Regions from separate parts of the Alcanivorax sp. P2S70 genome, predicted to be linked through region 2. Evidence: predicted binding sites of a transcription regulator. Region 2 holds the regulator's gene; each other region holds the start of a gene.

Region 1 (10,112 bases), on a different contig from region 2:
TTCTGGACGAAGCCGACCGCATGCTCGACATGGGCTTTATTCCAGACGTGAAGCGTATTGTCAGCATGACGCCACGCACCAAATACCGCCAAACCCAGCTGTTCTCGGCCACCTTCAACGACGATGTGATGAATCTGGCCCGTCGCTGGACCCAGGACGCCGAAGTGGTAGAAATCGAGCCGGCACAGGTCACCACTGAGCGTGTTGAGCAGAAGGTCTATATCACCAACACCGACGACAAGTTCAAGCTGCTGTACAACCTGATTACCGGCATGAACATGGACAAGGTGATCGTGTTTGCCAACCGTCGGGATATTACCCGCCGCATCAACGACCGCCTGCACAAGAAAGGCCTCAAGGTTTCGATGATCTCTGGCGATGTGCCCCAGAACCAGCGCATGAAGACACTGGAGCGCTTCCGCTCCGGCGACCTGCAGGTGCTGATTGCCACCGACGTGGCCGGGCGAGGCATCCACATCGACGGCGTGTCCCACGTGGTGAACTACAACCTGCCGGAAGACCCGGAAGACTACGTACATCGTATCGGCCGTACAGGTCGCGCAGGCGCCAGTGGCATGTCCATCAGCTTCGCCTGTGAAGACGATGCCTTCCTGCTGCCCGAACTGGAAAATGCCATCAGCATGAAGCTGGAATGCGAATACCCTCCAGCAGACTTGCTGCAGGAACGAGAGGAAAACCATGCCTGAACGGATCAGCCCTGCGGAAGGCAAGGCCCGCTTTGATGACGGCAATGCCCTGTTCGTGGACATCCGCGATCCCGCCAGCTTCGCCGCCGGGCACCTGCGCGGGGCTATCCACCTGAGCAATGCCAACGTGGATCAGTTCCTGGCTGACACCGGCCGGGAGCGTCCCCTGGTGATCTACTGCTACCACGGCAACAGCAGCCAGGGCGCCGCTGACTGGCTGGCCGAACAAGGTTTTCAGGCCGTGAGTCTGGATGGCGGCTACGACATCTTTCGCCAGCAATTTCCAGAGACTCTCGAGGAAACCGCCTGATTGACGTGGGTGGCAAGCTCCCCGCCTGCAGGGCAATCTGACCTGAAACCAGATCGCCCTGCTCGGCAGTCCCCTGCCTCTGTCACAGTAACGAATCAGAAGCGGTAGCCCAAGCCGACCATGTACACCCATGGATCGATTTCCACATCGATCTTGTCTACCCGGGCATCATTGACGTACAACCGAGCCTCGGTATCGATATCGATATTCCAGACGCTCACGTTGAACAGCCAGTTATCATTGATCGCCACATCCGCCCCGACTTCCCAGGCAAAGCCCACGGAATTACTGAGCTTGACGTCGGCATCACCGCCACCCAGCAACGGACTGACAACCGCATCATCAATAGAGTCATCAAAAAAGAGCGTGTAGTTGATACCCGCCCCGAGATACGCCCTTACCGGGCCAACCGACGGCGCGTAATACTGGGCAAGCAAGGTCGGAGGTAAATGACTGGTTTCACCAATCACGACACCGCTGCCACCGGTATCCAGAATAATGTCATGGGTAAATGGCGTCGCACCTACCAGCTCTACCCCAATGGCGTCGGTCACCATATAGGCAAAAGTCAGCCCCAACTGGGTATCGTCGTCCACGTCCACGCCCAACCCGCCCACGACGGGCAAGGCAGAATCGAACGTCTCACTACTGACATCGGGATCAACCTGAATTGCCCCAAAACGTACAATGAAATCCCCTGCTTCATGAGCCAATGCGGGTCCTGCCGCCATCAAGGCGACCAGAGCCATCGCGTTTTTTCCCTGTCCTCGCAGCTTCATATTTTTCCCCTTTCGTTAGCACTATTCTGCTGTGGCGCCTGCATCCCACTCTCACTGAGGCTGGACATCATTGAACGCCACAAGCAGCCAATGGGCATTGCGCTACGTCAATATGGCAAGCGAAAACAGCCGCAATCCCCTGCCCCCGGTGCCGCAACCACTGCTGGACGTAACTGGTCTGCAAGCCAACGGGGACGTCCCCAGAATAGGCAGAGAAAACCAATGCATGCTTATGCGTATCGACAAAATGAAGCGAATGGAGGATCAACGGTTCTTGAACGAAAATCACCCAATCTGACACATTCGCACTAGCGCCCTGATTTCACGTCAACCCAGTTACATACACATCCAGCGTGATAGCGCAGTATAGGAAGCCATCATTGCGACCACCCTGCGCCCCACGCTGACTCGCAGGCCGCACACCAATAACAAAGAGATATTCATCATGGCTTCAAGCTCTCTGATCAACGCATTGCGTGACGCCCACAAGACTCACCTGACCCAACAACTGCAGGCTCCCGAACACTGGCAGGCGATGATAAGCCAAGCCAGCGCCCTGCTTACCGATGTGCCGCTGGGAAAGCTGGTTGACGCCGACAGCCTCTGCCAGGTGGTGGATGCCTGGCTGCAAGACGCCCTGAGCGCCCAGGGACTTCAGCAAGTCGTCACCGATGTTACCCTGGCCGTCTGGGACGCTGCCGAACGCGATGATGCCACCCTGGGCGAGCTGCTGCGCGAAGAACACTTTGAAGCCATTCTCGAACAGGCTCTGCAACTGCAAACCTTGCGAGAAAAAGCCGTACATGCCGCAATGAACCATCCTCTGGTCAGTGAGATGGTGAGCGAGATGCTGTACACCGGCATCAAGAACTTTCTACTGGAAGAAAATGCCCTGGCCAAGCTGCCAGGCGTCAGCAGTGTGATGAAGATGGGCCGCAAGAGTGTGGTCGGCAAGGCTATGGGCGGCATGGAAGAATCCATCCGTACCTATCTTCAAAAAAATATTCGCGTCACCCTGAAAACCGGCGAGCAGTGGCTGAATAAACAACTCACCAACGAGCGCATCGAACAACTTGCCCGAGACGGTTACCGTCGGGTCGCCCCACTAAAGCCCGCTGACTACCTGGCCCTGGTTCCCAAGGCCACCATTGGCGACGTCATTGAGCAAGGCTGCCTCATCGGTGACGAAAGCGCCCGGCTGGATTACACCCGTCGCCTGGTCGGTGTCGGTATTCGGGCCGCCGTGGATTCTCTGAGCCAGATGCCCCTCAAGACCCTGCTGGAAAACATGCAGATCACTGAACAACGGGTCCACGCCATCACCACACCCGCGCTCGCCAAAGGTGCCACTGTATTGGTAGAACAAGGCGTTCTGGAGCCGTTCGTGGAATGGGTGGTGGAGGATTTTTATGGGTCGGAGGCGTGCAAAAAAGTTGTTGAGGCAGTTAACAGTTAATAGTTAATAGTGAACAGTTAACAGCGACGCGCATTGGCATTGCTGTGCGCTGAGAGTACAGAGGCCGCGCCCAAGGTCTGGGCGCGGCCTCTTTCATTGGTGAAAAAAAAATTTACCGCGAGTATTTCGCTGTTAACTGTTCACTATTAACTGTTAACTAGAGGAACGACTCCGCATATTCCGCCAACAACGATCTCGGCACGCCATTCAACTGCACCGACCCGCCATGGACAAAACGCTTGAAGCGTTCGGTCATGTAGGTGAGTCCGGAGCTGGTGGGCGAGAGGTAAGGGGTGTCGATCTGGGCCAGGTTGCCCAGGCACACCACTTTGGATCCTTCGCCTGCCCGGGTGATGATGGCTTTCATCTGATGAGGGGTCAGGTTCTGGCTTTCGTCGATCAGGATCAGGGACTTCTGAAAGCTTCGGCCACGGATGTAATTCATCGCCTTGAACTGGATATTCGCGCGCTCTTTCACGTACTGAATGCTGCCCGTGGGATTCTCATCGTTCAGGTGCAGGGCTTCGATGTTATCGTTGATCGCCCCCAGCCAGGGATCCATCTTCTCTTCTTCGGTGCCTGGCAGAAAACCATGATCTTCAGCCAACGGTGGTGTGGAGCGGGTGGCGATAATCTTGTTGAAGCGCTTTTGCTCCACCGTCATTTCAATGGCCGCTGCCAGCGCCAGAATCGTTTTCCCCGAGCCCGCCGCCCCCGTCAGATTGACCAGATGCACATCCGGGTCGAGCAATAATTGCAGCGCAATGGCTTGCTGGATGTTCATGGGCTTCAGTCCCCATGCCTCCTGCTCCAGCATGCTGTCTGCCTTGTAATGCTTCAGGGTCACCACCCCGTTTTCGATATGCATGACCCGGCCGACAAAGCCTTGCTCATCAATGATGTACTGGTTGGGATAGACCTCTTCCCCCAGAATCTCGCTCACCAGCAAGCCGTGGGAGAGATAATGCAGGGTATCCGGTCCGTCCTGCTCGGTTTCCACCTGGGTGACCTGGTCCCAGAACGAGCCGGGCACCTCAAAATAGCCCCGGGTCAGTTGCTTGATATCCGTGACCAGCTGATCGTTGTGGTAGTCCTCGGACTCGATTCCACAGGCCCTCGCCTTGAGGCGCATGTTGATGTCCTTGGTCACCAGGATAAAGCGTTCATCCGGGGCCTGGGCCTTCATGGCGACCACATCGTTGATGATGCGGTTATCGTTCAGATGATCCGGCAGGGGGGCCTTGATGTCCTCCAGGCTCGACATGAGTACCGTGAGGGTGCCCTGGGTTGAGTTATCCGGGCCGCGCGGAATGGGAATCCCGGCCTCCACCTGTTCCGGCGTGGCGTGACCGAGCACCTTGTCGATTTGGCGAATAGCCGCCCGGCAATCGGCGGCGGTATGCGACTTACCGCTTTTCAGCTTATCCAGTTCTTCCAGCACCGTCATGGGGATCACCACGCGGTGCTCTTCAAAGTTCAACAGGGAGTTGGGGTCGTGGATCAGGACGTTGGTATCGATGACGTAGGTTTTTTTCTGTTCTTGCTCGATGGTGCTGTCGTTCTGGCTGGCGCTCGCGTAGTGGCTGGTGGAAAGGGTGTGGAGTCTGGCCGCGCGCTCTTCCATGCGTATCCCCTGTGCCGTTAAACGGTACGGTTGCGTTGGTTTGGCGGCATTCGGTGAGCGTCAGGTCTGAAATTGCGAGAGTGACGCCTGCCCCCTGCCGCCCTGGTTTTAAGCCTTTTGGCGGTTCAGTTGCATTCAGCTGTTAACAGCTTTTGATCGCGATCACTCCCGCAGAGGCGGGAATGGAATTACCATAACCCAGCTTTTCGAAAGGGATCAATAGCCCTCCTTGAAAACTTTTGCCTTTTCTTTTTCCGTTCTGTCCATTTCATCTGTCCGCTAAACTGGTGAACATCAAACATCGCATAAACGGTAAATCAATCTTATGTCTCTGGATCACCCTCAGGTAATGATGCCCCCGCCAGCGCTGTATCTCGGCGGCCTGTTAATGGGCTATGGCATCGACAGGGCAATTCATTTCCCGGCTGTCCAATTCCCCGGCAGCGTATGGCTGACCAGCCTGCTTGCTGTATTCGGGCTGTTACTGGTAGTACTCGCAGCCCTCCAGTTACGACGGGCGAGGACAACCCTCATGCCTCACCGCGCGGCAAGCACACTGCTGACAACGGGCGTTTTCGCAATGAGCCGTAACCCGATCTATCTTGGCTTCAGCCTGCTGGCCATCGCCGCCGCGCTTAGCCAACACAGTACAGGCATGCTTTTGATGCAGCTCCCGGTGCTTTGGGTCATACATTCACACGTGATTGCCGCAGAAGAAGCGTTTCATGAACAGCAGTTTGGTGAGGCCTGGCAACAGTACCGTAACCGCACTCGACGCTGGCTCTAACCTGAATTCGTTCACAACCCGGTCCCTGCTTGAGCCACAGTGGCGGCTCAAGCTTGCCGTTTTGCAATCGCATGTGACGAGATCCGAAATGGCCAGGCACCAACGTGCTGGCGCGTGTATCAGGCGGCAACCAACCCACGCGGCGATAGAGCTCGGCAACCAGCTCTGAGCAGAACCAACCGCGCCGGTCCGGCTTCCGCTGGAAGGCGGTCAAAACATCAATGGCATTACAGAGCAGGTAATTCTTGTAAGGACGATGCAGCAATCGCCTGACCAAACGCTGCAGCAGCCTGTCCTGACGGTCAGAAAGATCAGGCCCAAGGCGACGGCGCACGGCAACGGATCCGGGATAATCCGCCAACTTGCTGGAAAGGAATACCAGTGACACCCCCGCGACAGGTTTCCCCAGTCGAATATCTACCGACTCCCCCAACGTGGTGGACTCCAGCACCAGAGGTTCGCTGCATTCCGGCAGTCGCACCACCATGCCAATGTGGCTCCAGGGGCTTCGGGTAAACAACCGAATAACCTCACTGGTCACCCCGCGTCCGGAGAACAGCAGTATATCGCCGGTCCGTAAGGTAAAAGCAGAATCCAGAGTGGATGCCATCGCAGACGTTCCCAGGTTTCTGATCGTTCCCGTTGAGAGCACGCTATGCCTGCCGAATGACAGATCGCTGACAGGATGGTCACGGTTTGGTGAAGGCGCTTCCCGTTTTCTCTGCATCCAGCTTTAGGAGCCTGCCTGCAAACCCTCCAGGTGACAGCGAGGCAAAGGTGTCAGAAGGGAGTTTCGAGTAACGAGCTGCGAACCACTAAAAGATGACTACCGGTTTTGCCTCTCGAAACTCATCCCTCGCCTGGCCTCGGCTCGCTATGCAAGCATAGTTATTCGCTTCGTAACGCCCTTCGGGACCGCCCTGCGTGCGTTATCCCGCTGCACGACTCTCCTGCGGAGTGCTCGGGTTAGTTTTAGGCGCAGAACTCAACGATAACGAAGGCATTTCCGTTCTTCTAAAAAACCCCTGAACGATTTTGCGTTTTCCATTCCAACCGAGCTTAAGCTCGTAGCGTGCCGCCATCGTCACATTTCTGTTACCTCCTTGCGGTAACCTTTTCGACACTTTTCGCTCCAGCCCACCCCGCCTATGGAAGAACGACTCTACCTGCTGCAACGCCATCTGCCGGAACTGCTCGAGCTGGAATCCCTGATCCGGCATGGCAAACGGCATTTGCGGGTCAGTACCGTTCATGACGTACCCATGGGAAAGATCAGCCTGCCCATCAAGGTTATCGAGATGGGATCCACCGCTCCCCGGGCTCCGGTGATTGGTTTTTTCGGTGGCGTTCATGGCGTCGAACGGATTGGCAGCCAGGTTCTGATGTCCTGGCTGCACAGCCTTATCCATCGCTTGCAGTGGGATGATCAGCTCCATCGGCGACTTGAGCAGGTGCGGCTGGTATTCATGCCAATGATCAACCCCGGGGGTATCTGGAACCGCACCCGCAGCAATCCCAATGGGGTTGATCTGATGCGCAACGCCCCGGTGGATGCCATGGGCAAGGTACCGTTTCTGGTAGGTGGGCATCGCATTTCCCGCCATCTTCCCTGGTACAGAGGCAAGAGTGGCGATCCCATGGAACCAGAAGCCCAGGCTGTAGCCAGGGTAGTGCAGGAAAAGTTGTTTCCCGCGCCTTTCTCCATGAGCATTGATTGCCACAGCGGCTTTGGGCGCCGGGACAGAATATGGTGCTGCTATGCCCGTAGCCACAGGCCCATTCCACACATTGGCGAGGTCTACCGGCTTAAACAAACCCTGGAGGGCACCTACCCTCATCATCACCCCTACCTGATTGAACCTCAGTCTGTTAACTACACCACCCATGGCGACCTGTGGGACTACCTCTACGATGACGCTCAAGAGAAAGCACCAGCGCATACCTTTCTGCCCTTTACGCTGGAAATGGGCTCCTGGCTTTGGGTGCGCAAGAATCCCCGGCAAATGCTCGATTTCTTTGGCTACTTCAACCCGGTGATCTCCCACCGTCATCATCGGGTACTACGCCAACACCTGCCGTTGTTTGAGTTCCTCACCGCCATGACAGCCAATGCTGGCAACTGGCTCCCCTCAGCCAGTGAACGCAAAACGCTGGCACATCAGGCGATACAGCACTGGTTCCATCACCAGGCATGAGGCTTCGTGAAGCTGGCCCTGCATTTGCATTAATTCGGTGCACACAGTTGGGTCATTCGGCTCACTGGCTTACACTTGCCCAAACCCGATTCAGGAAATTTAGGTATGAAACGATTCGCTCCGGCTCTGGTGCTGGTCCTTGCAGGCTGCCAGAACTTTGGTTATCAGGCCCCCTACGGTGACGACACAGCCCAGATCACCTTTACCAGTAACGATACCGCGGCCCAACCGGCTATCTGTGTCCCGGGCAAGGGCTTCCAGTCCACCGAGTACTCTATCGCCCAGAAACCCATGGGCGGAGACGCGCTCAACGACTTGCTTGAGACCATGAAAAAGAGCACGGAAGTGACCACCACTCTGGCCCCTTCCAGCCAGACTCGGGTCGGTATCATCTACAACCAGAAGCATCCCAACAGCACCCAGCGCGACCGCTGCCGGGTCGCGCTGCAATTTGAGGCCGTTGCTGGCGAGCACTATCAAGCAGTGTTCAATTACAGCCAGGCACAGTGCGGACTGTCCATTACCGATAGCCAGGGCCAGTCGGCCGATGCCGTCCGGGTTGACTGGGAATGCCCATAAGCAACATACCAACTTGGTGCACCGCACAATAACGGTGCACCAATACCTCTATTGCAGCCTCTTTACACCCCTTCCTCCTCCCCAACAAAACAGCAACCCTCTGTTTTAAAAAAGAAAACAAAAACTGGCACGCTCTCTGCAATAGCTTATGCGAGCCTGATAGGCGGTGCGCCACTAGCGCACACTTGAACAATTAAGACTTGTTAAGAGGGTTGCACATGAAGAACGTATTTGGTCTGAAGAAAACGGTTATCGCCTCTGCGGTTGCAGCTGCCAGCGTAATGGCGCCTGCCATTGCTGCTGCAGAAATCAGCGGTAGCCTGGGCATTGCCAGCATGTACCTGTGGCGTGGTCAGGACGTGTCTGCTGGTACTGCAAACGTTTCCGGCAGCCTGGATTTCACCACCGACGTAGGTCTGTACGCAGGTACCTGGGTATCTTCTGCAGGGACTTCTGTTAATTCCGAAGGCACCACTTCTACTGAAACTGACTTCTACGCCGGTTTTGGTGGCGAAGCGGGCGGTCTCAGCTACGACCTGTCCTACTGGACCTATGTTTACCCGGAAGATGATGTAGGCGCAGGTGAACTGGCTGAAGTCATTGCAAGTGTTGGCATGGCAGGCTTTAGCCTGACCGGTTATGTCAGCGCCAACAACCTGAGCGATTCCGACGAGGAAAACTTCGGCGATGACCTCTACCTGACCCTGGGCTACGAGTACGACAAGTTTGGCGTACTGGTCGGCACCTGGGATCTGGACGCTGACGATGCTAACTACACCCACGTAGATCTCAGCTACTCCCCGATCGAAAACCTGACCTTCACTGTGTCCAAAGTCGTCGACAGCGACGAGTTTGCGGCAGTGACCGATGATCAGGATCCGCTGTTCGTGGTTGGCTACAGCTTCCCGCTGTAATCACACTGCACGAATCTGGGGCGGCATACATACGCCGCCCAATGTTTCAACGCCGCGGGGCTCTCCCTGGTCCTCGCAAACACGCAAGCAACCCCGCGGCGTCTTTTTACTCAGGCACAGCCCTGCACCACAATGACTCCTCTGATCACCGCCCTTCGGAAAAGTAAACCACCAGCACATCATGATCCGACACCGGTGAAACCCCTTTTGACCCATACAGTTTTTGGTATCGCCCCGCATTCCCGCGGCTCACGGCGACCCTTTCCACACTGTCTTCGAGCGAAACGGAAATCCAGATGTGATCCAACGCCTGTGGTCGACAACGATATCGATAGCTAAAGCGTTCATTCTCAGGCAGTCGATCCCAGACGTTAACCAGCTTTGCGGACCGGAAACGGTTGTAGCTATCGGAAAACCGGCCTTTGCCCCAACTACTGTTAAAGTCGCCAGCCACTATCACGCGACGCTCTCTGTTTTCACGAACCCAATGCGCCAACCGCGAAGACTGCTGCCGGCGCTTCTGGTAAACACGAGCGGATCCCAGATTTCTGGCACTACGCATATGCACTGCAACCAGGTCCAGCGCCAGGGGTTTGGCCAACGCAATGTGCAGCGGTGGCCGGGAGTAAAGCGGGCCCCTTTGAAACTGCTCGTTCGCATACAGTGCGGCAACCGAATCGACTTGAATCGGCTCGCGGTACAACAGCCCGACATCCATCCCGGAAGGGTCATTGCCTTCGATGAGGACAGAAAAATAACGT
Region 2 (10,112 bases):
GGTCAGGTGTTCCACCTGCCGCAGGACGGGTTCCAGGCAATCCGGCCAGCCCTGGGCTTCTTCTTCAACCCCCGAATACCGATACCGGATTCCGGCAGCGCCCTGCCAGCTTGTCAGTCTGGGCGTCAGGTGACGTTTGCCGTAAACCGTCACCGTGGGTTGTCGCCAGGGCAGTTGTTCACACAGCCGTTCGAGCAATCCGTCGAGGAGCCCGGGTTGAAGGGCATCACGCCACAGCCACAAGGGGGCGTGTTCGTCCAGATGATAGGGCTCGACGTTGATATCGGCATCGTTGACAGGGGTGCGCATGGTATCTTAGATATCGCTGCTGGCGTCTTGCCAGTGATGATGATCAGGGAGACATCATGCTGCAAATTTATCGCATTGAGAACGGTGTGCTGCGCGAGAAAGCCACCGACGACATGCTGCCCGTGCTGGCCGAAGAAGCCAGCTGGATTGACCTTGAAGAGCCTGATGAGGCCGAGCGGGACCAGGTTCAGCAGTTCTTCAAGGATGAAATGCCAGACTCTGACGACATGGAAGAAATCGAGTCATCGGCACGCTATTTCAGTGACGAGCAGGGTCTGCATGTCCACTCGCTGTTTCTTTTCCAGTCCGAGGGGAGGGTGCGCACTTCCACCGTCGCCTTCGTCGTTCAGGCTGAACGTCTGCTTTCGTTTCGGGATACCAAGCTGGCAGATTTTCGGCTGCTGCGGCTGCGCATTCGCCGGGGCTGGGTCAAGGTCAAACAGCCGATGGATATCCTGCTGAGCATCCTCGACCAAAAGGTGGAGAACCTTGCCGATGCCATTGAAGACGTGCACCGGGATCTGGAACAGGTTGGCTACAGTGTGCTGGAGGAAGAAAACGGCGAGCTGGATCAGGATATCGAGCGACTGGCACGGCTGGAGGATACCAACGGGAAAATCCGTTTGTGCCTGATGGATACCCAACGTTCGATTTCATTCATCCAACGTTATGTCCGTGCCGACAAGCAGAGTCGACGCACCTGCGCCGAGATCCAGCATGATCTCGATACCCTGATGTCGCACACCACCTTCCTGTTCGACAAGATCAACTTCCTGATGGATGCCGCCCAGGGCTTTATCAACATTCAGCAGAACCAGATCATCAAGATCTTTTCCATTGCCGCAGTGGTGTTTCTGCCGCCGACGATGATTGCCAGCATCTACGGCATGAATTTCCAGGTGATGCCCGAGCTCGCGCTCGATTTCGGTTATCCCATGGCGATCGGGCTGATGATTCTCTCGGGGATGGCGCCTTATTGGTATTTCAAGCGGAAGGGGTGGCTGTGAAGAGCAGTGAATAGTTAACAGTGAACAGTGAATAGCGGGAAACATTGCGTCGCGGGTCGGGATGGAAGGTTTCAGCTGCGGCAGGGGGGTGTTTTACGGTAGGGGAGCCACCCTTGTGGGCCATGAGCTGGCGGCCTGTCGGCTGATTGAATCGTTACTGACTTCGACTCAATGCGAGAACTCCTCATGTCTGTGGGGGCTTTGTCTCTCTTTCCTCGTTACTCGCTTCTTTGCCAGCCGGATTCTGTTTCACGGGCCTTGCCGTCTTCGGCCAGTTTGATCAGGTGGGCGTGGAGGGAGAATTGGGCGACGCCGTGGAGAAAGACCGGTACGTCGTCGTAGACGGCTTTGACCAGTTCTGCCAGTGGAGACGGGGCGGGGGGGAGCTTGTCGTACACTTTGTCTTCGCGCTTCTGGCGATGAGCCAGGGTCTGTGCCAAAGACTCATCCGGGTTGGCGATAACATCGCCGTGCCCTGGAGCCATCAGGGTGATGCCCCGGCCCATGAGTTTTTTCAAAGACGCAAAATACGCCTGCATGGAGCCGGAAGGCGGGGCGATGACCACGGTGGACCCCTGAATCAGGTGATCACCAGTGAACAATAGCCCTTCATCGGTGAGATAGCACAGATGGTTGTTCACGTGTCCCGGGGTCTCTATCACCGATAAACCCACACCGCCGCAATCGACCACATCCCCTTCGCGTAAAACCTGATCAGCTTGCCAGGTCTCGTCTTGCAGCCCGTCATCGGGGACAAAAGGGCCAAGGCAACGCGCCCCGGTGGCGGCGACGATGGCGAGGGCACCGGGGGAATGATCCCGGTGGGTATGGGTCACGATGACCTGGTTGATGGGTTTGCCCAATTCACGGGCCGCTGCCAGCAAGGCCTTCAGGTGTTCCTGATCCACGGGGCCGGGATCAATCACCGTGAGCGCATCACGCCCATACAGGTAGCTGTTGGTGCCGGGCCCGGTCATCATGCCGGGGTTACGGCCCAATACGCGCCAGGTATGTTCACCGAGAGGGGTGGGATTGCCCGGGATCAGAGAGGCCATACAGACTCCAGGGTGTCAGGAACGCGAATTGTGACGATTCTCACACCATCTTGCCAGTATTGCTCAGCGCGAAGACGGATAAACCAGCCGTGCAACTGGCCGTAACTGCCAGCGATCAACGGTTTCCTGGTCAGGTGGATGCCGGCTGACCACTGCAAACGGGTACTGCCGACCTGCAGGAACGTACATCTGCAGACGTTGCTGTTCCTGATACACCACCCGGCACTCACCCGCGGTCGGACAAGCCAGGGCCTGTATCTGCACATCCACGGCCGCGAGGTCCAGTTCACCGGCGTTGGTCAAGCTACCACTCAGTCGTACGCCAGATTCGGACTCACGAATATCACTGACTGCCAACTCAAGCCCCTCCGGGGCCAGCAGCACCTGGTCGTTGGCGCTTTCCTGGAACATGCCGTAAAGCAGGGCACTCAAACCGGTAACCACTGCTACCACAGTGATCAAGAAGGCTCGCCGGCCCCATTGCCAGCTGCCCCAAAGCAGTACAATCACAGCGATAACCACGGCAAATAGCAGTAATAGGCGCATTTATCCTCCAGAATGCAGACCTGAGTTCCTGTGATTCATATAATTCCCACAGCGACATGTAAAGGAGAAGGTCATGCTGATTGTGGTTTCCCCGGCAAAAACCCTGGATTACGAAAGTCCGTTGCCGGCACTCAAGACGACCCAGCCGCGCTTGCTGGACGACAGTGAAGTGCTGATTGAACGCGCCAGAGCGCTTTCTCCGGCGGATGTGGGAAGCCTGATGAAGGTCAGTGACAAAATCGCTCATCTCAATGTGGAGCGCTTCGCCCAATGGCAACGTCCGTTCAACAAGAAGAATGCCCGCCCGGCGGCATTTGCCTTCAAGGGCGATGTCTACACGGGGCTTGAGATTGAAACCTTTACCGACAAGCAGCTGGAACGCGCCCAGGATTCGTTTCGGATGCTGTCTGGTCTCTACGGCGTGCTTCGCCCCCTGGATCTGATGCAGCCCTATCGTCTGGAGATGGGAACACGTCTGGACAACGCCCGCGGCAAAGATCTCTACGCATTCTGGGGCGATATTATTACCGATCAGCTAAACCGTGACATGAAAGCCCAGAAAACTGATGTGCTGGTCAACCTGGCATCCAACGAGTACTTCAAATCGGTCAACAAGAAAGCGTTGAACGGGCGAATCGTGGAGCCGGTCTTTCAGGATGAGAAGAACGGAAAATACAAGGTCATCAGCTTTTACGCGAAAAAAGCGCGCGGCATGATGGCCGCCTGGATCCTCAAGAAGGGCATCAAGGACCCGGGCAAGCTGGTCAATTTCGATGTGGCAGGCTATCGCTACAGCGAGGCAGACTCAACCGCAGACAAACCGGTATTCCGCAGGGCAGAACAGTAGTCCCTGTCCCCGGTGGCATGCCTGCATGGCACCGGTTATTCCACCCAGGGGGATTCGAACCGGTCAGGTTTGATGACCAGCACATCGCTTCTGGCTCGGGTGATCACGGTTTCTGCCGTTGACCCCAGTAGCATTCGCTCGGCCAGATTGCGGCGCACCGTCCCCACCACCAATACATCGATCTGATTCTCTTCACAGTGTCGGGCAAGGGCATCGGCCACAGGGCCCTCCAACAGATCAACAGACTCGCTGTCGAGCCCCTGAGAACGGGCATATTCCAGAAATTGTTGCTTATGGTGTGCCTTAAGGGACTCAAGGGTTGCTGCGTAGTCAGGCACCCCCTCAGCTACTAACATCACCAGGCTGTCATCCACACCATCCATCACATGGCACGCTTGCAGTTTGCCATTCAATGATTGGGTGAGGGTGCGGGCATGACTGAGCAATGTGTTCGCCAGAGGCGCAGCATCATCATCCTGTTCACCAGGATCCAGTGCTACCAGCCATCGAGGAGGTTGCTCCCATGATTCGCTGTGTACACACAGCACAGGGCAAGGGGCTTTACGAATTAATTGCCAGTCACGTGGGGTGAAAAGATGTCGCCTTAGCCCTTGTTCCCGGCTGGTATGTACTACCAGCAGATCAGGCAATAGGCGCAGAATCTCGGTGCGAAGCGCATCCATTTCGCGCCTCGCCCATACGAGGGCCAGCGAAACAGGGTGCGCGCCCGCCAGGGAGTAAATTCTCTGCTCCCAGGCATGGGTTATCTGTTTTTTTGCTGCATTGAAACGCTCTTCATCCAGTCCTACCGCACGCACCATGGGGCCGGAATAGGCGTTAACAAAAACGGTAATCTCCAGGTCTTCTTCTCTGGCCAGCAACAGAGCCTTGGAAAGCGCGGGCTGCGGCGCTTTAAGATCAGGGTCCAGAACAATCAGTAGGTTTTGGCTCACAGCTGTATCTCCACGGTGCCGGTATCCGGTGCATTGCCGCACAAACTGGCGCGATCAAGAATCTCAATGTCACGACCGGACACCTCCAGCCACCCCTTTTGCTGGAAACGGGTAAAAATGCGGCTCACAGTTTCTACTGCCAGCCCCAGGTAGTTGGCGATGTCATAACGAGACATGGGCAGGCGGAAACTGTGGCTGCTCAGGCCTCGGCGCTGGTGTCTTGCCGACATGGAAAGCAGCAGTGAGGCGACCCGGTCATCCGCGCTCTTCTTGCTGAGAAGCATATGCAGCTCACGATCCGCGCGTATTTCATCACTCATCAGGCTGAAAAAATGGTGCTGAAGGGTGGGGATCTGCTGTGACAGGTTCTCAAGTTGGCTGAAAGGAATCTCGCACACGGTTGCAGTTTCCAGTGCCTTGGCATTGGAAACATGGTGAGCGGTACTGATTCCATCCATTCCCAATACCTCGCCGGGCATATAGAAACCGGTCACCTGTTCTTCGCCGTCCGGGCTAACCACGTAGGTCTTGATCGCCCCGGATCGAACAGCAAATACCGATTCGAAATTATCGGATGCACGGTACAGGTGCTCCCCACGTTTGAGCGGACGGCCACGGCGAATAATATTGTCGAGTTGGTCCATTTGCGCGGGCGCGACAGCCAGCGGCAGGCAAACAGGGCTCAAGCTACAATCATTACAGGAAACGTGTTGGGACACGGTCACATCCTTGGTTTTGCGACAGACGAATTCATGCGCGTTTCAGCGCGCAATACATGGCTGACTCTGGTTCAGATTATACGACTAAACCCTTTGGTTTGCCTGTTTCCCAGGTACGCATCGAACGGCTGCACCAGGGCCCGGCTAACCAAACGGCCCTGCTCGGTTATGATCAGTGTATCGTCATTGAATACCACCAGCCCCTGCTCGGCAAAATCCCGCCACTGGACCATGGCATCAGCAAAGTGCGTCCGGAAACAAATCTCCCATTGCTGCTCAAACGCCGGGATATCAAGGCGCAAATCACACAGTAGCTTCATAATGATGTCCCGCCGGATGAGATCAGCCTTGTCCAGCAGGTAGCCCTTATGGTGAGGCAACTGATCCTGGCCAATCGCTGCCTGCCAGTCACTCAACACTTTGTGATTCTGAACGTACAAATTGCCCACCTGGCTGATCGCACTGACCCCCATTCCGAGCAAGTCTGCGTCGCCATGCAGGGTGTAACCCTGGAAATTGCGGTGTAGCAGCCCATTGCGCTGAGCCACTGCCATTTCGTCGGATTCCAGTGCAAAGTGATCCATCCCGATGAAGCGATATCCGGATTGCTGCAGCATTCGACCTGCGCGTACGTTCATGCGTATCTTTTCGGTAGGAGAGGGGAGAGCCGCGTCGTCTATCTGACGCTGAATCTTGAATCGATCGGGCAAATGCGCATAACCATATAACGAGATACGCTCCGGCTTGAGATTGATCAATTGCTCAAGGGTACGGGCCATAGTCATTTCGGTTTGCCACGGAAGGCCGGAAATCAGGTCAACGTTAATCGATTTGAAACCAAAGTCCCGCGCCCAGCCCAAGGTATCGCTAATCATTTCATAGGACTGTATGCGGTTGACCGCCTGTTGCACCAAGGGATTCAGGTCTTGGACCCCAATGCTAAGGCGATTGAATCCAAGACCTCTCAACAGCCCCAGACGGGCTCTATTCACAGTACGAGGGTCGATTTCGATCGCATAGTCACCACGGTCATCTTCACGCAGGTTGAAATGCCGGGCCAGGTGATACACCAGCTCAGTGATCTGTGCATCTGTCAGATAGGTAGGGGTGCCTCCGCCCCAATGCAGCTGTGTTACCTGACGGCGGGAATCTACATGCTGCGCGACCCTGACAATTTCCTTCTTGAGGTGTTGCAGGTAACGCTCGGCGAGGCTGCGATCCGCAGTAATTATGCGGTTGCAGGCACAGTAGTAGCATACGTGGTGGCAAAACGGGACATGGGCATAGAGCGATAGAGGGCGGCGTGCCTTGTTGCCTTCCTCCATGGCCTCAACAAAGGCATCAACAGGAAGATCCTCATGAAACAGGGGAGCCGTAGGGTACGACGTATAGCGCGGCCCGGGCCCTCCGTAGCGACCTATTAACGCTTCGTTCCAATCTTGCATATCGGCTGACTCCCTGAAATCTGTCCCTATTATCCCGGGACAGGGGCCAGCCAATCTTGATCTGGGTCAATGTCGATGAGTGTCTGGTAACGAGGAGGGGGCGACATGCCCGTGATGAGGAGAATCCAAGTGGTGATGTGCATGATCATGCCCGCTGGAACTCATCCACCATGCCATCAGGAAGAAGGAGCCAGAGAGCAATAGCGCCATTGCTATCGACACTTTCCGCGCACGGGGCCCTCTCAACAGGGTCAACCGGGATGCCACAATGCCAGTTGCCGCCACGGGAACAACAGTGACAGAGCCAAATGCCGCCATCACCAGCCCCCCGCTGGTGGCGGTTCCAGAGGTGGCGGCCAGTGCTAATGCGGCGTAAACAAGCCCGCAAGGTAACAAACCCCACACCATCCCCAACAGCCAGGCCTTGTGAATCCGGTCGATGGGCATAAAGATCCTTGTCACAGGCTGAATGCGGCGCCAAAGAGACTTCCCCGCTTGCTCCAGCCCCATCAGCAACCCTCCCTTGCCCGCAAGATGCAAGGCAAGAAACAGCATCAATACACCGGCCAGCGCCAATCCCACCGTCATGGCCGGAGCCGGTAACGCGTCCAGCAATTCGCCACCCAGTGCTCCTGCGGTCGCGCCTAATAAAACATAGGTCGCGAGTCGCCCAAGGCCGAACAGCAACTGCCAACCCCAAAGCCTTAGCCCGGTACGACGTTGTTCTGGCACCGCAAAGGTCAGCGCGCCACTGATTCCCCCGCACATGCCCACACAGTGGCCAGCGCCTCCTGCACCAATCAATATTGACGCGAGGATGAGTCCGGGTAAGGTTTCATTGATCATTGGCGTTCGATTCCTTTCCGCGATCGTGGCGGGAAGTTTTACGCTGGGCACGATCGTCGAACACCACGCGCCAGGAAGCGTTATCCAGATCCTCAAATTGATCCTTGCGAAGCGCCCAGAACAAGGCCGCAATAGCGCCCGCCAGGAAAAGCAGGGCGAGGGGAATCAGCAAAATCACAATTTCCATCGTGCCATCCTTGTTGCATTCAACGTCACCAGCAGCGAGCTGGCAGACATACCAATCGCTGCCGCCCACGGTGGAATCCAGCCTGCTACAGCAAAGGGAACCGCAAGCAAGTTATAAAGAAAAGCCCAGCCCAGGTTTTGCCAAATCCGATGCCGGCAGGCCGATGCAAGTGGTGCAAGGCGGGGAAGTGCTCGCAATGAATCGTTCAGCAGAAAAATACCAGCAGCCCGCTGAGCCAGGCTGGTGGCATTTCCGGTTGCCACAGACACGCTCGCAGCCAGCATGGCTCCGGCATCATTGATACCATCACCCACCATTAATTGGCGCTGGTTTTGCTCCAACAAGGCTATCCATTCCTGTTTGCTCTGCGGGGTTTGATCTGCACGCCATTCCTGTAACGGAAGGTGGGCGGCAACCTTTCCTGCGGCAACGGCGTTATCGCCGGTCGCCATTCGCACCACCATACCTTGCGCTACAAGATCCTGAAGGACGCCTTCGGCCTCGCTGCGCAGGTTATCAGCCAGAGATAGCACCATGCGCAGCTCATCGTCCTGGTAAAGTCCGAGACAAGTGGCGCCATCCCTTGCCTGTTCAGGCAAGCCGGTGATTCGCCACCGACTCTCTCCCCGGAAGCCAGTGACACCGCATTGATCCGCCTCAATCTCGATAACCTCAGGGTCTCGATAGCGTTGTTGAAACGGCGCAGCCAGGGGGTGAGGGTTTTGCCACTCCAGGGCAGAAGCAATCGCCATGAGTTGCGGCTCGCTGAAGTCATCCGTAACACATTTGCTGGAAATGAACTGGAATTCCCCGGCGGTTAAGGTGCCGGTTTTGTCGAAAATAACCCCGCCAATCTCTGGCAGAGAGAGAAACTGACGTGGCGATGCGATCAGGACACCTTGCTGCAAGGCACTGCCCAAAGTGGCCGTTACGGTCAACGGAACCGCCAGAGCAAGGGCACATGGGCAAGTTACCACAAGCACTGCCAGTGTATATTCGAATGCCTGTGCTGGTCCGGAGGACCAGTGCCAGATAAACGTAAAGAGCGACAGACAGAGCACAGACAAGGTGAAAAGCGGTGCGACTCGTTGCCAGTCCCGGACCACACTGAGACGTTCCAGTTGTGCCCGTTCTACCTGATCACCGATTTTGGCTACCAGGCTGGAAGCGGGAGGCCCGAGCGCTTCCAGAACCACATTTCCTTCTACCAGCCTGCTGGCGGCTCGGACGGTATCACCTGCAACTCCGTCTCGGGGCAGAGACTCACCAGTAATGGCGGCTTCATCAAAAGCACCATGGCCCTGTTTTATCACTCCATCGCAGGGAACGGTCTCGCCCTGATAAAGCACCAACGACATGCCGGCGACAATCTGTCGAGTACTGATCCAGGGGTTATCGTTCCCCTCATCGTATTGCCTGACAGCAAGGGGCAGGGTTTCCTCCAATGTGTGCCATGCACGGTGAACAGCCTGTCGTTGTCGCAGCTCCAACCAGCGACTGGCAAGCAGGAAGAAAACAAACATGGCCGCTGAGTCGAAATAGACATGGCTTCCCCCCATGGCCATGACGACAAGACTGCCTGCCCACGCAAGCAGAAGGGCGAGGGCAATGGGAACATCCATTGTCAGACGTCCGTCACGCAGCCCGGAAATCGCCCCTTGGAAGAATGGCCATCCGGCATAAAAAACCACGGGTGTGGCCACGATCAGGCTGGCGATACGAAAAAGGATTTCGTAGATCGCATCACTGCCATCGAATACACCAATATAAAGTGCAGTCGAATACATCATGGCTTGCATGGCTCCCAGTCCCGCCAGAGCCAGTCGTCCGACAAGTTTTCGTTGCTCCTGCTGCTGCGCGGCTTTTTCATGGGGGGCGTTCAACAACGACACCCCATAGCCCAACCTCATTATTCGTCTGGCTGTGTCCTCAACCCGGGCTTCTCCCTCATAGTCCACACTCAGGGTCATACCTGCCAGATTAACGCTGGCATTGTGAACCCCCGTTTGATCACCCAGTGTTTTTTCAATCAACCAGCTACAGGCCGCACAAGTCAGGCCCGACAATTGCAACCGTATTTGCTGTCCAGTCGGGGTACTTCTGAGATGGGGGGCCACCAGCTCGGGGACAGAAAACAGCGCGAGGTTAAGTGCCATACGACTGTCATCAGGAATCGGAGCAGCACTTTCCCGGACGTT
Region 3 (10,112 bases), on a different contig from region 2:
ACTGCTGTTCAACTGTATGCAGCAGCGTGTTGACAGGTACGCGGCTATCGCCGACGGCCACGGTGAGCCGATCCGTATTCAGGGCGGAATCCAGCGGCTTGCTCAGCAACATCAGCAAGCCGCTGAACGTCAGCATGAACAGGAAGGGGATAACCACCATCCCCGCCATGAAATGCCAGCGCCAAACCGATTGATAGTATCGGCCCGGCGCTGCCACCGACATCTTCCCGTTCTGCGTCATGATTCTGTCCCTGCAGGCTGCTGAAAAGCCCGTTGCATACTCAGTTTTTCAGCCCCTCGGCAAACCCGCAGGGCGCAGCCTGAAGGGCCAATCTGCTGCGCCTGCAAGGGGCATTTCAACAGCCGGCTAGAAATCGAAACGGACACCAGCATAGACCGAGCGTGGTTCACCGGGCTGAATGCTGACCGGGTTCACTGTCTCATCGTCGCTGACACTGACATTGGCCACGTAAACTTCATCGGTCAGGTTGCGGCCTTCCAGATAGATTTCCCAGTTGTCACGGGCAACTCCGGCGCGCGCACCCACCAGTTCATAGCCCTCGATATCCTTGTTATTGGCAAAGTCACCAAAGCGGTCGTCGACGATGTCAAAGGTGGGGCCGGCAAAGAAGCCATTGCCGTGGCGATAGATGACCTCGCCTTTGATAAAGAATTCCGGCGCCACCGGCAGCTGGTTGTCACCATAGATCGGGTCATTATCAAAAGTGAAATCGTTCCAGGTGAGGCTAACCACCGGTTCAATGCGCTGCGCATTGCTGCCTAGCGCAAAGCTGGCACCCAACAGGGCTTCCACACCGGCATGAATGGTGTTTTCAATATTGGTGGATAGGCTGGTGCCTGACGCATTTGGATCATCAATGGAGAGAATTTCGTCCTCGATCTGAGCGTAGTAAACAGACACTTCCCAGTTCCACTGGCTGGCTTGGCCGAACGGCGCCGAGCCACGGGTCCCGACCTCCCCAACAACCCCTTGCATGGGATCAAGGGTTTCATTATTGGCTTGAACATCATCTTCCAGCTGATACAGGGTTGGGGCCTCGTAGAGTTTGCTCACGTTGGCAAACAACTCGCTGCGATCCGCCAGCTGATAGATCACCCCCACCCGCGGGTTAATCGCGTCATAATCTTCTTTGGGATTGCGCTCAACACCGCTTGCGACATCAGTGTTACTCACTTCTCGGGTACCGGTTACCGCTTGCGCCCCATACACCAGTGTCCAACGCTCGGCAAAATGCCAGTGATCCATGGCGAAGATTTCAAGATTATCTGCCTTGTTATCGACCTTGGTAGACAACGCACCACGGACGCCACCACTGTGCTGGTAGTTACCGCCTTTAACCCGAGTCTCCCCATAGTTGAGACCTAACAGCAGGTCATGGTTGCCGAGCTTTTTGTCGTAACGGACGGTGGTGCCAAAGGTGGTCTGGTCATTATCAATCAGCAAGCTGAAGAACGGGTTCTCGACAATCGGGTGATAGAGAGACTGATCTTCAAAAGAGAAGCCCACCACCAAATCGCTAGTGTCACTTAATGCCCATTCGGTGCGATTGGCGACACGCCATTTTTCCACGTTATACAGAAAATTACCGGGAATATTGTTGGGGTTGGCCTGGTAGGGATCCTCGTCAAACTGCGCCTGGCTGAGAGAGCCAGGCAGTTCCTGGTCGTTATCCACATAGGTAAGGTAAAGGCGGTTTTCGATCCGATCGCTGATCTGCCAACCCGTATTGGCATAAACACCGCTGCGCTGCTGTTCCTGATGACCACGAAAACCGTCATAGCTACGCTGTTCGACGGTTACCAGACCATCAAAGTCCCCGGCAACGGCGCCACCGGTAACACTGTTCTGCACCGTCCCATGACTCCCCGCGCTCAGGTAAACCTCATTGGGGGTGGTTCGCGCAGTGGGGGTAATGAAGTTGATGGCGCCACCAAGGGTGCTGGCGCCGTAAGTCATGGCATTGGCGCCGCGGGCGACCACCGCATAGCGTGCCGCCAGCGGATCGATAAAACTGTTGTGGTTGTTGCCATCTGCAGCTGTGACGGGCAATCCGTCGATCATCAACTTCATGCCATTACCGTCATAGGCAACCGCATCCAGATTGGAACCTCGACTGGAGATAAAGGTCCCGTCGCCAGTAGAGCCTGTAGCCGTCCACATACCCGGTACATAACGCAGCATGTCACCCAGGCTGACGACACTACGCTCTCTGAGATCTTCCGCCTCGACCAATGTTACCCCACCCGGGGTCAGCGCCTGCTCACGTTCGAGTTTTGCCCTGGTTGTCTCGGCAGTTTCCATTTGCTCGACTTCTACCTTGATCGCGGCAAGCAGGTTTTCTTCTCCTGCCGGCTGTCCTTCGACAGCAGAGGCGGCCATGGGCAAATAAAGGCCCATACTGGTAGCGAGCAGTTTACGAGCAGGCAATCGCATTTCTTTTCCCCGGCAAAGTCAACGTCAGTCGCGCGGTATTGCTTCAACGCGGGCGGGGATTCTACGGATGCGCCGGTGTGGACAACATGCGGCATAATGCCACACGCAAACTGGCTATCTCCCGGTGACGACCCGACTGGCCCGCCGGGCAATCAAGCCTGCCGAAAATGCCGTCTCACGTTTTCATTTACCCAGCTGCCCAGGCGCTCCTTGCCAATGCCATTAATAAAATCGCGTACCTGTTCCGTGTAGGCCAGATCTTCCTCCAGGATATGGTTCAACAACCATTTTTCCAGCATTCGCAAAAGGGGTTCTACCACATCCTCGCCTGCAAGATGACGCTGGCGCAGGGCCTCAAGATGGAAGGTAAATTGACGGTGCAGATGGTGGTGTCCATCCAGCTCCTGATAACCCGCGCGCTCCATCAGGGCTTCCTCGAAATCAAAATGGGACTCGGTGTAATCGACCAGATCATAGAGCACACGTTCTACCCCCTGGCGAGCATCAGGGAGGCCGACAAGACGATCCAGATCATTGATCAGATCCACAATGCGTCGGTGCTGTCGATCAATCACCACAATCCCCAGCTCGTATTCCTGACTCCAAACAATGCGCATGTTTCACCTCCTTGTTATGGATCCCGGAAGGCTAGCAGCCTGGTCTGGCAGCATATGGATCCAGATCAAGATTGTGATGACTTGCAATGCCTGCCGGCACAGGCACACTGGACTTTCATCTCCCAGCTTTCCGGCATCCATTCGTGTTGCCATGCTATGGCCAGGTATTTCTTTGCGCCCAACGTCATTCGACCGTTGAACGAGGAGTTACCACGTTATGTCTTCCAATATGGATCTTGCCAACCGTCCCGATTACGACCAGGTGATTCAGGATATCGCTGACTACGTGATCCATTTCAATATCACCTCACGGGAAGCCATGGAAACGGCCCGCCATTGCCTGATGGACACCCTGGGTTGTGGCCTGCTGGCGCTGCGCTTCCCGGAATGCACCAAACATCTTGGGCCACTGGTGCAGGGCACCGTGGTACCCAACGGCGCACGTGTACCGGGCACGCCGTTCATTCTTGATCCAGTGAAAGCCGCCTGGGACATCGGCTGCATCATTCGCTGGCTGGATTTCAACGACACCTGGTTGGCCGCAGAGTGGGGCCATCCTTCGGACAATCTGGGCGGCATTCTTGCCGTGGCCGATCACCTGTCCCAGCAGCGGCTGGCCAATGGCCAGGCGCCGCTGACCATGAAGGATGTGCTGGAAGCCATGGTCAAAGCCCACGAAATCCAGGGGGTGCTGGCGCTGGAGAACAGCTTCAACCGTGTCGGCCTGTGCCATGTGTTGCTGGTACGGGTGGCCTCCACCGCCGTGGTCACCCATATGCTGGGCGGCGACCGCGAGCAGATCATGGCGGCCCTGTCCCAGGCCTGGGTCGATGGCTCGTCCCTGCGCACCTATCGCCATGCCCCCAATGCCGGCTCACGCAAATCCTGGGCCGCAGGCGACGCCACCTCCCGCGCCGTGCGCCTGGCCGACATGTCCCTGCGCGGCGAAATGGGCATTCCCAGCGTGCTCACCGCCCCGCAGTGGGGCTTCTACGATGTGTCCTTCAGCCACACCAACAAGGACCTGGCCCTGAAACCGGAAGGCGAGCGCGAATTCCGCTTCCAGCGGGACTACGGCACCTATGTGATGGAAAACATTTTGTTCAAGATCAGCTTCCCGGCGGAGTTCCATGCCCAGACCGCCTGTGAAGCTGCGGTGACCCTGCACCCGCAGGTGAAAGACCGGCTCGACGAGATCGAGCGTATCGTCATCACCACCCATGAATCCGCCATCCGCATCATTTCCAAGCAAGGCACCCTGGCCAACCCGGCGGACCGCGATCACTGCATTCAGTACATGACTGCGGTACCGCTGATCTTTGGCAACCTGACGGCAGAGCACTATGAAGACCCATTCCACGCCGCCAACCCGTTGATCGACACCCTGCGCGAAAAAATGGAAATCGTGGAAGACGAGCGTTACACCCGCGAATACCTGGACCCGGACAAGCGCTCTATCGCCAATGCCATTCAGGTGTTTTTCAAGGACGGCAGCCACACCGAAAAAGTGGCGGTGGAATACCCCATCGGCCACCGCCGCCGCCGTGAAGAAGGCATTCCGGTGCTGGAGGAGAAGTTCAAAAGCAATCTGGCGACCCGCTTCCCTGCCGGCCGCAGCGACGCAATCTTTAGGTTGTGCAAGGACCAGAAGACTCTGGAGAGCACCCCGGTGAATGCCTTTATGGATAGGCTGGTGATTTAAGGACGACGGGAGAGCCATGTGCCGCTCCCGTCCCCCCCCGTCAACACACTTCGATTACAACCTTGCCCCGGCAACGACCGCTACGGTTGCGCTCATAGGCCGCTTCGCTGTCTTGAAGGGGAAAGACACTGTCGATAATGGGGGTCAGGGCACCCTGTTCCACCATCTCCGCCAGGGTATCCAGATCTTCGCGGTAGGATTCCACCACCACGGTGCCGGCCTTCTTGCCGAGCAGACGGTAGAACGGCGTAGCCACCATGGACGCTCCCTGGCCACCGGTGGAAATAAAGTGCCCGTGCTTGCCCAGCAATGCCTTGCAGGTCAGCGGTGTTTCATAAGAGGTCACATCAAACACGATGTCGAACTCGCCAGCGGTCTTGCGGTAGTCCCCCTGGGTGTAATCAATCAGGGCGTCGGCACCGAGCTCACGGACGAAATCCAGATTGCGGGTACTGCACACCCCGGTGACATGCAGCTTCATCTGCTTGGCGATCTGGACCGCCAGCGTGCCGACCCCGCCAGAGGCGCCAATGATCAACACTGACTTGCCCGCCCTGGCACCGCCCTTGCGCAGCCCCTGCAGAGCGGTCAGAGCGGCCAGGGGCAGGGAGGCGGCTTCATTAAAACTGAGGCCCCTGGGTATCTTCGCCACCCGATGCTGGCTGATGATCGCCTGCTCGGCGAGCGAGGCGGTACGCAGCCGCATGTCCATGCCATAAACCGCATCACCGATTTCGAAATGACGCACATTGCGGCCTTTGGCTATCACCACGCCGGCCAGGTCATCACCAAAAATCGGCGGCAGACGCTTGATTCCCACCGGGGTCGCGGCCACGGCCAGGTGGTAATTGAGCTTCCAGTCCTTGGGATTCACGGATGCCGCATGCACCTGTACCAACACATCATCCGGCCCCGGCTGTTGCGGGGCATCGGTCTCGGTCAGGGTCAGTTTGGCGTTCAGGCCCCAGCCTGTGGTGACGATGGCTTTCATGGTCAGCTCCGTGATGACGATTCGGCGCCCAGCTTAACAAAGCCCTGCGCGCAGGGGAGGGTCCGATAACGCCAAGGGGCGGGAGGATTCCGGTCAATGCCGCTGCACTTACCCCGGATCGACCTTGCCACGCAGGGATTTGATCTGGCCGCGTTTGGTCTTGTTGTCCATGCGGCGCTTCTTGCTACCCAGGGTCGGGCGGGTGGGTTTACGCTTTTTCTGCTCTACCGTCACGCTCTGGATTAACTGGGCCAGCCTTGCCAGCGCGTTTTCCTTGTTTTTTTCCTGGGTGCGAAACTGCTGGGCCTTGATCACCACCACACCATCGCTGTTGATGCGCTGATCACTCAACGCCAACAGCCGCTCCTTGTAGACATCCGGCAATGAGGAAGCACGGATATCAAAACGCAGATGAATGGCACTGGAGACCTTGTTAACGTTCTGGCCACCACTGCCCTGGGCACGAATGGCCTGCAGGTCGATCTCTGAATCAGGAATCTGTAAATTGTTGCCTATTTGAAGCATGTCCGTCCTCATAATGTGTCGGACAGCATAACAGGGAAGGGATATGACCATCATCGGGATTGATCTGGGCACCACTAACAGTGCCTGCGGGGTATGGACAGAGGACGGGGTCAAACTGATCCCCAACCGGCTCGGCGAGGTGCTCACCCCATCCGTTGTTGGCCTGGACAAAAACGGGGAAATCATCGTCGGCCGGACCGCCCGGCAGCGTCTGATCAATCACAGTGATCGCACGGTAGCAGCGTTCAAACGGCTGATGGGCACAGACCATCAGGTCAAACTCGCCAAACGCACCTTCACTGCCACCGAACTCTCCTCGCTGGTGCTCCGTTCCATCAAGGAAGATGCCGAAACGTTTCTGGGGGAAACGGTAACCGAAGCCGTCATCAGTGTACCGGCCTACTTCAATGACAATCAGCGCCAGGCCACCAAACAAGCTGCGGAGCTTGCAGGCCTCAAGGTCGAACGACTGATCAACGAACCCACCGCTGCGGCCATTGCCTATGGCCTGCATGAAAAGCAGGAGGGCCTGTTCCTGATTCTGGATCTTGGCGGCGGAACCTTTGATGTATCACTGCTCGAGTTCTTCGACGGCATCATGGAGGTTCACGCCAGTGCCGGGGACAACTTTCTTGGCGGGGAGGATTTTGTCGATGCGATGGTCGAAGACGTGCTACGCGAGCAAGGCATAAAGCGCGACCACCTCACCCCGGTGCAGTTGCAGAACCTGTACCTGCAGATGGAAGGGGCCAAACGCAAGCTCAGCGCCCAGGAACAGACACTGACACTGGATCTCGGCAAACAACCGGTGGAATTTACCGTAACCAGTGACTGGTTCACCCGTGTCTGCACACCGCTGTTATTGCGCGCCAAACATCCCATCGAACGCGCTATTCGCGATGCCAATCTCAATCCCGGCAAAATTGATGATGTGGTACTGGTCGGCGGCTCGACCCGGCTCGGGATCTTCCGTTCAACTGTGGGCAAGATGTTTGGTCGCTTACCGTCATGTCATCTGGATCCGGACACCGTTGTCGCCATGGGCGCCGCGATTCAGGCCGGGCTGATGATGCGCGATGAAGCGCTGGACGATGTGGTGTTGACCGATGTTTGCCCCTATACCCTCGGTACCGGCGTTCTCAATCGTGATAACCCCCGCCAGGGCGATTACTTTCTACCCATTATCGAACGCAATTGTGTCGTGCCTGTGAGCATCGTCAAACAGGTCTACACTGCCCATGACAACCAAACGGAAGTCACCGTCAAGGTGTACCAGGGCGAAAACCGCCTGGTCGAAAAGAATGTATACCTGGGAGAGCTGACGGTACCGGTACCGGCCGCGGCCAAAGGGGAAGAAGCCATCGACATCCGCTACAGCTATGACATGAATGGATTGCTGTCGGTCGATGTCACCGTGGTCTCCAACGGAAAAGCCCACCATCACCTGATTGAGCACGCTCCCGGGGCGCTTGGCGAAGCCGAGAAACAGGCAGCATTGGCGAAACTGGAAAAACTCAAGTTTCATCCCCGTGACGGAGAAGAGAACAGAGCTTTGCTTGCCCGTGGTGAGCGACTCTATGAAAGCTGCCTCGGTGAGCGACGGGACTACGTGGCAAATGTCATGCAACAATTCGAACGCGTGCTGGAAAGCCAGAACCCAGCGGAGATCGCCAAAATGAGAAAGCAGGTCAGCGATGCGCTGGCCCAACTGGAAAATGAGGACTGGTTCTGATGGATCGCTGGGGTATTCTTGAACTGGAACCCACCAGCGATGCGCGCGCCATCAAGCGGGCCTATGCTCGCCAGCTCAAACAAACCCGACCGGATGAACAGCCCGAGGCTTTCCAGCGATTGCATGAAGCGTACAAGCAAGCGCTTGCGCATGCGGCCCGGCAGTCCAGTGCACAGCAGCCTTGTGCCGACCCCCTCGGCGAACAGAATACAACACCGGAAACACTGGCAAGCTGGACCCTTACCCTTTCGGACACAACGACAACCGGCAGCGACACGGTACAGACTGAGACTCAACAAGCCGAAGATATCCTGGCCCCACTGCTCCAGCGGTGCGAGGCACTGATGGCCGAGCACCACGGTGCCCGGCAACCGCAGTACTGGAACTTCCTGTTGCAGCAGCCCCTGTTCCTCGATGACGATTGTCACCGCCGCTTTGCCCGCCGTTTGTTTGATCTCATCATCGCACATGAAGCGGCCATTCTTGGCGGTGATACACGCCGCACACCAATGTCGCCAGCGGTGCTCTTCTCTCTCGACAATCTGTTCTTCTGGTCTTCCCTGGAGGCCGATGCGTTCCGGGGCCATGACCGCGTGATGCTTGAATCACTCTTTTCGCGAATAGATGACGCACAGCAAACTCAGCCCTTTGCGGGGGTGCGAGGAGGAAAAAAAAGGATCGCTCACCAGCCACTTGTTAGCCACCCGTCTGAGTTCGCCCTGGCTAACCCGTTACTGCGCGGGTTGGCGATGGTCGTTGATGTTGTGATGCTGGGCCTGGTGCTGAAAAGCCTATTCAATATTTCCTGGGTCGACACACACTTCAGTCACTTGCGTCCGCAAGGTGACGACATGCTTTTACTGATCCCGATCTACCTGCTCTTTGCAGCACTGTGCGAACTCAGCCCCTTGCGTGCCGCCCCCGCGCCCTGGCTATTCGGCCTGCGTGTCATGACCCGAACGTTCAAACCAGTGACATTGCGGCATGTGCTTCGACGAGCCGCATTCCTGTTATGCCTGCCATTAATGCTGTACCTGAATCAGTGGGCATTGGGTCTCAACACCCTGGTACTGCTGGTCATGTTCATCAACCTTTTTCTGCAGGGCGACCTGCTGCAAGACCGCTTTTCTGGCACACGTATTATCAACTGGCCTGAAACACGCAACCGCCAACGAGAAAGGAGAGGCTGATATGCCCTGGGACCTGCTCGGCATTCAGCCCACTCAGGATGTACGGGCGATCAAACGCGCCTATGCGCAACAGCTCAAACACACCCGTCCAGATGATGATCCCCTTGCGTTTCAGCAGTTACATCAGGCCTACAAAACCGCCCTGGCGCTGGCGGCCAATGATACGACGGCCCCGCAGGAAACCCCTGACATAGACACCGCAGAGGTTATTGACAGTGCCTCGACACCCGAACCCTTGTCATACCCTGATACCGAAGCAATAACATTACGCCCGTCAGCCGAGGCCCCTAAGGAGGCGGTGTCGCAATGGATCAGTAACGCCAAACAGTATCTTTCAACCCCAGAGGGCCGTTCACAACCTCAGCAATGGCAACCGCTTTTTACCCGCGCGGAACTACTGGATGACGGTTTCCATCATGCCGCCGGGCAGGAGCTTTTCAGGCTTATCGCTGAACAGTATCAGGCAACTGGCGAACTTGCTGATGTGGCGGTGCTATCGTATCTGAATGCGTTTTTTCACTGGACAGGTCAACGCACGGCATTGGCTAACACATTGGGCAGCACCGTATGCGACCCCATTTTTGCCCGACTTGATGCACTCAGCGCCCCCCCGGTAGAGGGTCATGGAATACGGGGAGGAAAGCTGATTGGCCCCTCTGCGCAGCGTGTCGTCGCGAACCAGGATCATGATGTCCCGCCCACACATGCCTATGGCAGCTACAGCATTCGCATCCTGGCCTTTGTGATGGACCTGTTTTTTGTCATGGTGGCCATTGCGATTCTTCTCGTAGGTCCCATCAAAATGATCAGTGGTACGCAATCCGGATACGAAAGCCTGTTGCTACTTTGCACCTTGCCGGGTTATTTGCTGATGGGTCTGATTATGGAAACCACTCCCCT

What was found. Region 2 encodes FNR, which switches genes on or off when oxygen is low (the NO sensors DNR and NnrR bind a similar motif). Its sites were predicted from a motif close to TTGATNTANATCAA; they were not measured.
Region 1: Q672_RS33215 (OmpW/AlkL family protein) is a predicted target of FNR. The motif match lies at 1,894-1,907, and genes of this name have one in related genera.
Region 3: Q672_RS28700 (bacteriohemerythrin) is a predicted target of FNR. The motif match lies at 3,128-3,141, and genes of this name have one in related genera.

What each region holds. Positions count from the first base shown of each region.
Region 1 covers NZ_AXBZ01000076.1:77,684-87,795, reverse strand. Annotated here, with positions in the region: gene rhlB (ATP-dependent RNA helicase RhlB) at 1-707, shown strand, start outside; gene glpE (thiosulfate sulfurtransferase GlpE) at 700-1,017, shown strand; gene Q672_RS33215 (OmpW/AlkL family protein) at 1,113-1,796, opposite strand; gene Q672_RS33210 (hypothetical protein) at 2,242-3,252, shown strand; gene Q672_RS33205 (PhoH family protein) at 3,410-4,876, opposite strand; gene Q672_RS34060 (methyltransferase family protein) at 5,226-5,663, shown strand; gene Q672_RS33195 (M14 family zinc carboxypeptidase) at 6,812-7,858, shown strand; gene Q672_RS33190 (hypothetical protein) at 7,964-8,437, shown strand; gene Q672_RS33185 (TorF family putative porin) at 8,656-9,351, shown strand; gene Q672_RS33180 (endonuclease/exonuclease/phosphatase family protein) at 9,497-10,112, opposite strand, start outside.
Region 2 covers NZ_AXBZ01000004.1:73,269-83,380, forward strand. Annotated here, with positions in the region: gene Q672_RS19650 (alpha-ketoglutarate-dependent dioxygenase AlkB family protein) at 1-309, opposite strand, end outside; gene corA (magnesium/cobalt transporter CorA) at 366-1,316, shown strand; gene Q672_RS19660 (MBL fold metallo-hydrolase) at 1,535-2,371, opposite strand; gene Q672_RS19665 (hypothetical protein) at 2,435-2,917, opposite strand; gene yaaA (peroxide stress protein YaaA) at 2,991-3,764, shown strand; gene Q672_RS19675 (universal stress protein) at 3,800-4,717, opposite strand; gene fnr (fumarate/nitrate reduction transcriptional regulator Fnr) at 4,714-5,436, opposite strand; gene hemN (oxygen-independent coproporphyrinogen III oxidase) at 5,508-6,881, opposite strand; gene Q672_RS19690 (sulfite exporter TauE/SafE family protein) at 6,948-7,727, opposite strand; gene ccoS (cbb3-type cytochrome oxidase assembly protein CcoS) at 7,717-7,914, opposite strand; gene Q672_RS19700 (heavy metal translocating P-type ATPase) at 7,902-10,112, opposite strand, start outside.
Region 3 covers NZ_AXBZ01000034.1:320,744-330,855, reverse strand. Annotated here, with positions in the region: gene Q672_RS28710 (PepSY-associated TM helix domain-containing protein) at 1-241, opposite strand, end outside; gene Q672_RS28705 (TonB-dependent receptor family protein) at 368-2,455, opposite strand; gene Q672_RS28700 (bacteriohemerythrin) at 2,608-3,072, opposite strand; gene Q672_RS28695 (bifunctional 2-methylcitrate dehydratase/aconitate hydratase) at 3,290-4,774, shown strand; gene Q672_RS28690 (NAD(P)-dependent alcohol dehydrogenase) at 4,815-5,765, opposite strand; gene arfB (alternative ribosome rescue aminoacyl-tRNA hydrolase ArfB) at 5,874-6,290, opposite strand; gene Q672_RS28680 (Hsp70 family protein) at 6,334-8,022, shown strand; gene Q672_RS28675 (J domain-containing protein) at 8,022-9,212, shown strand; gene Q672_RS28670 (RDD family protein) at 9,214-10,112, shown strand, end outside.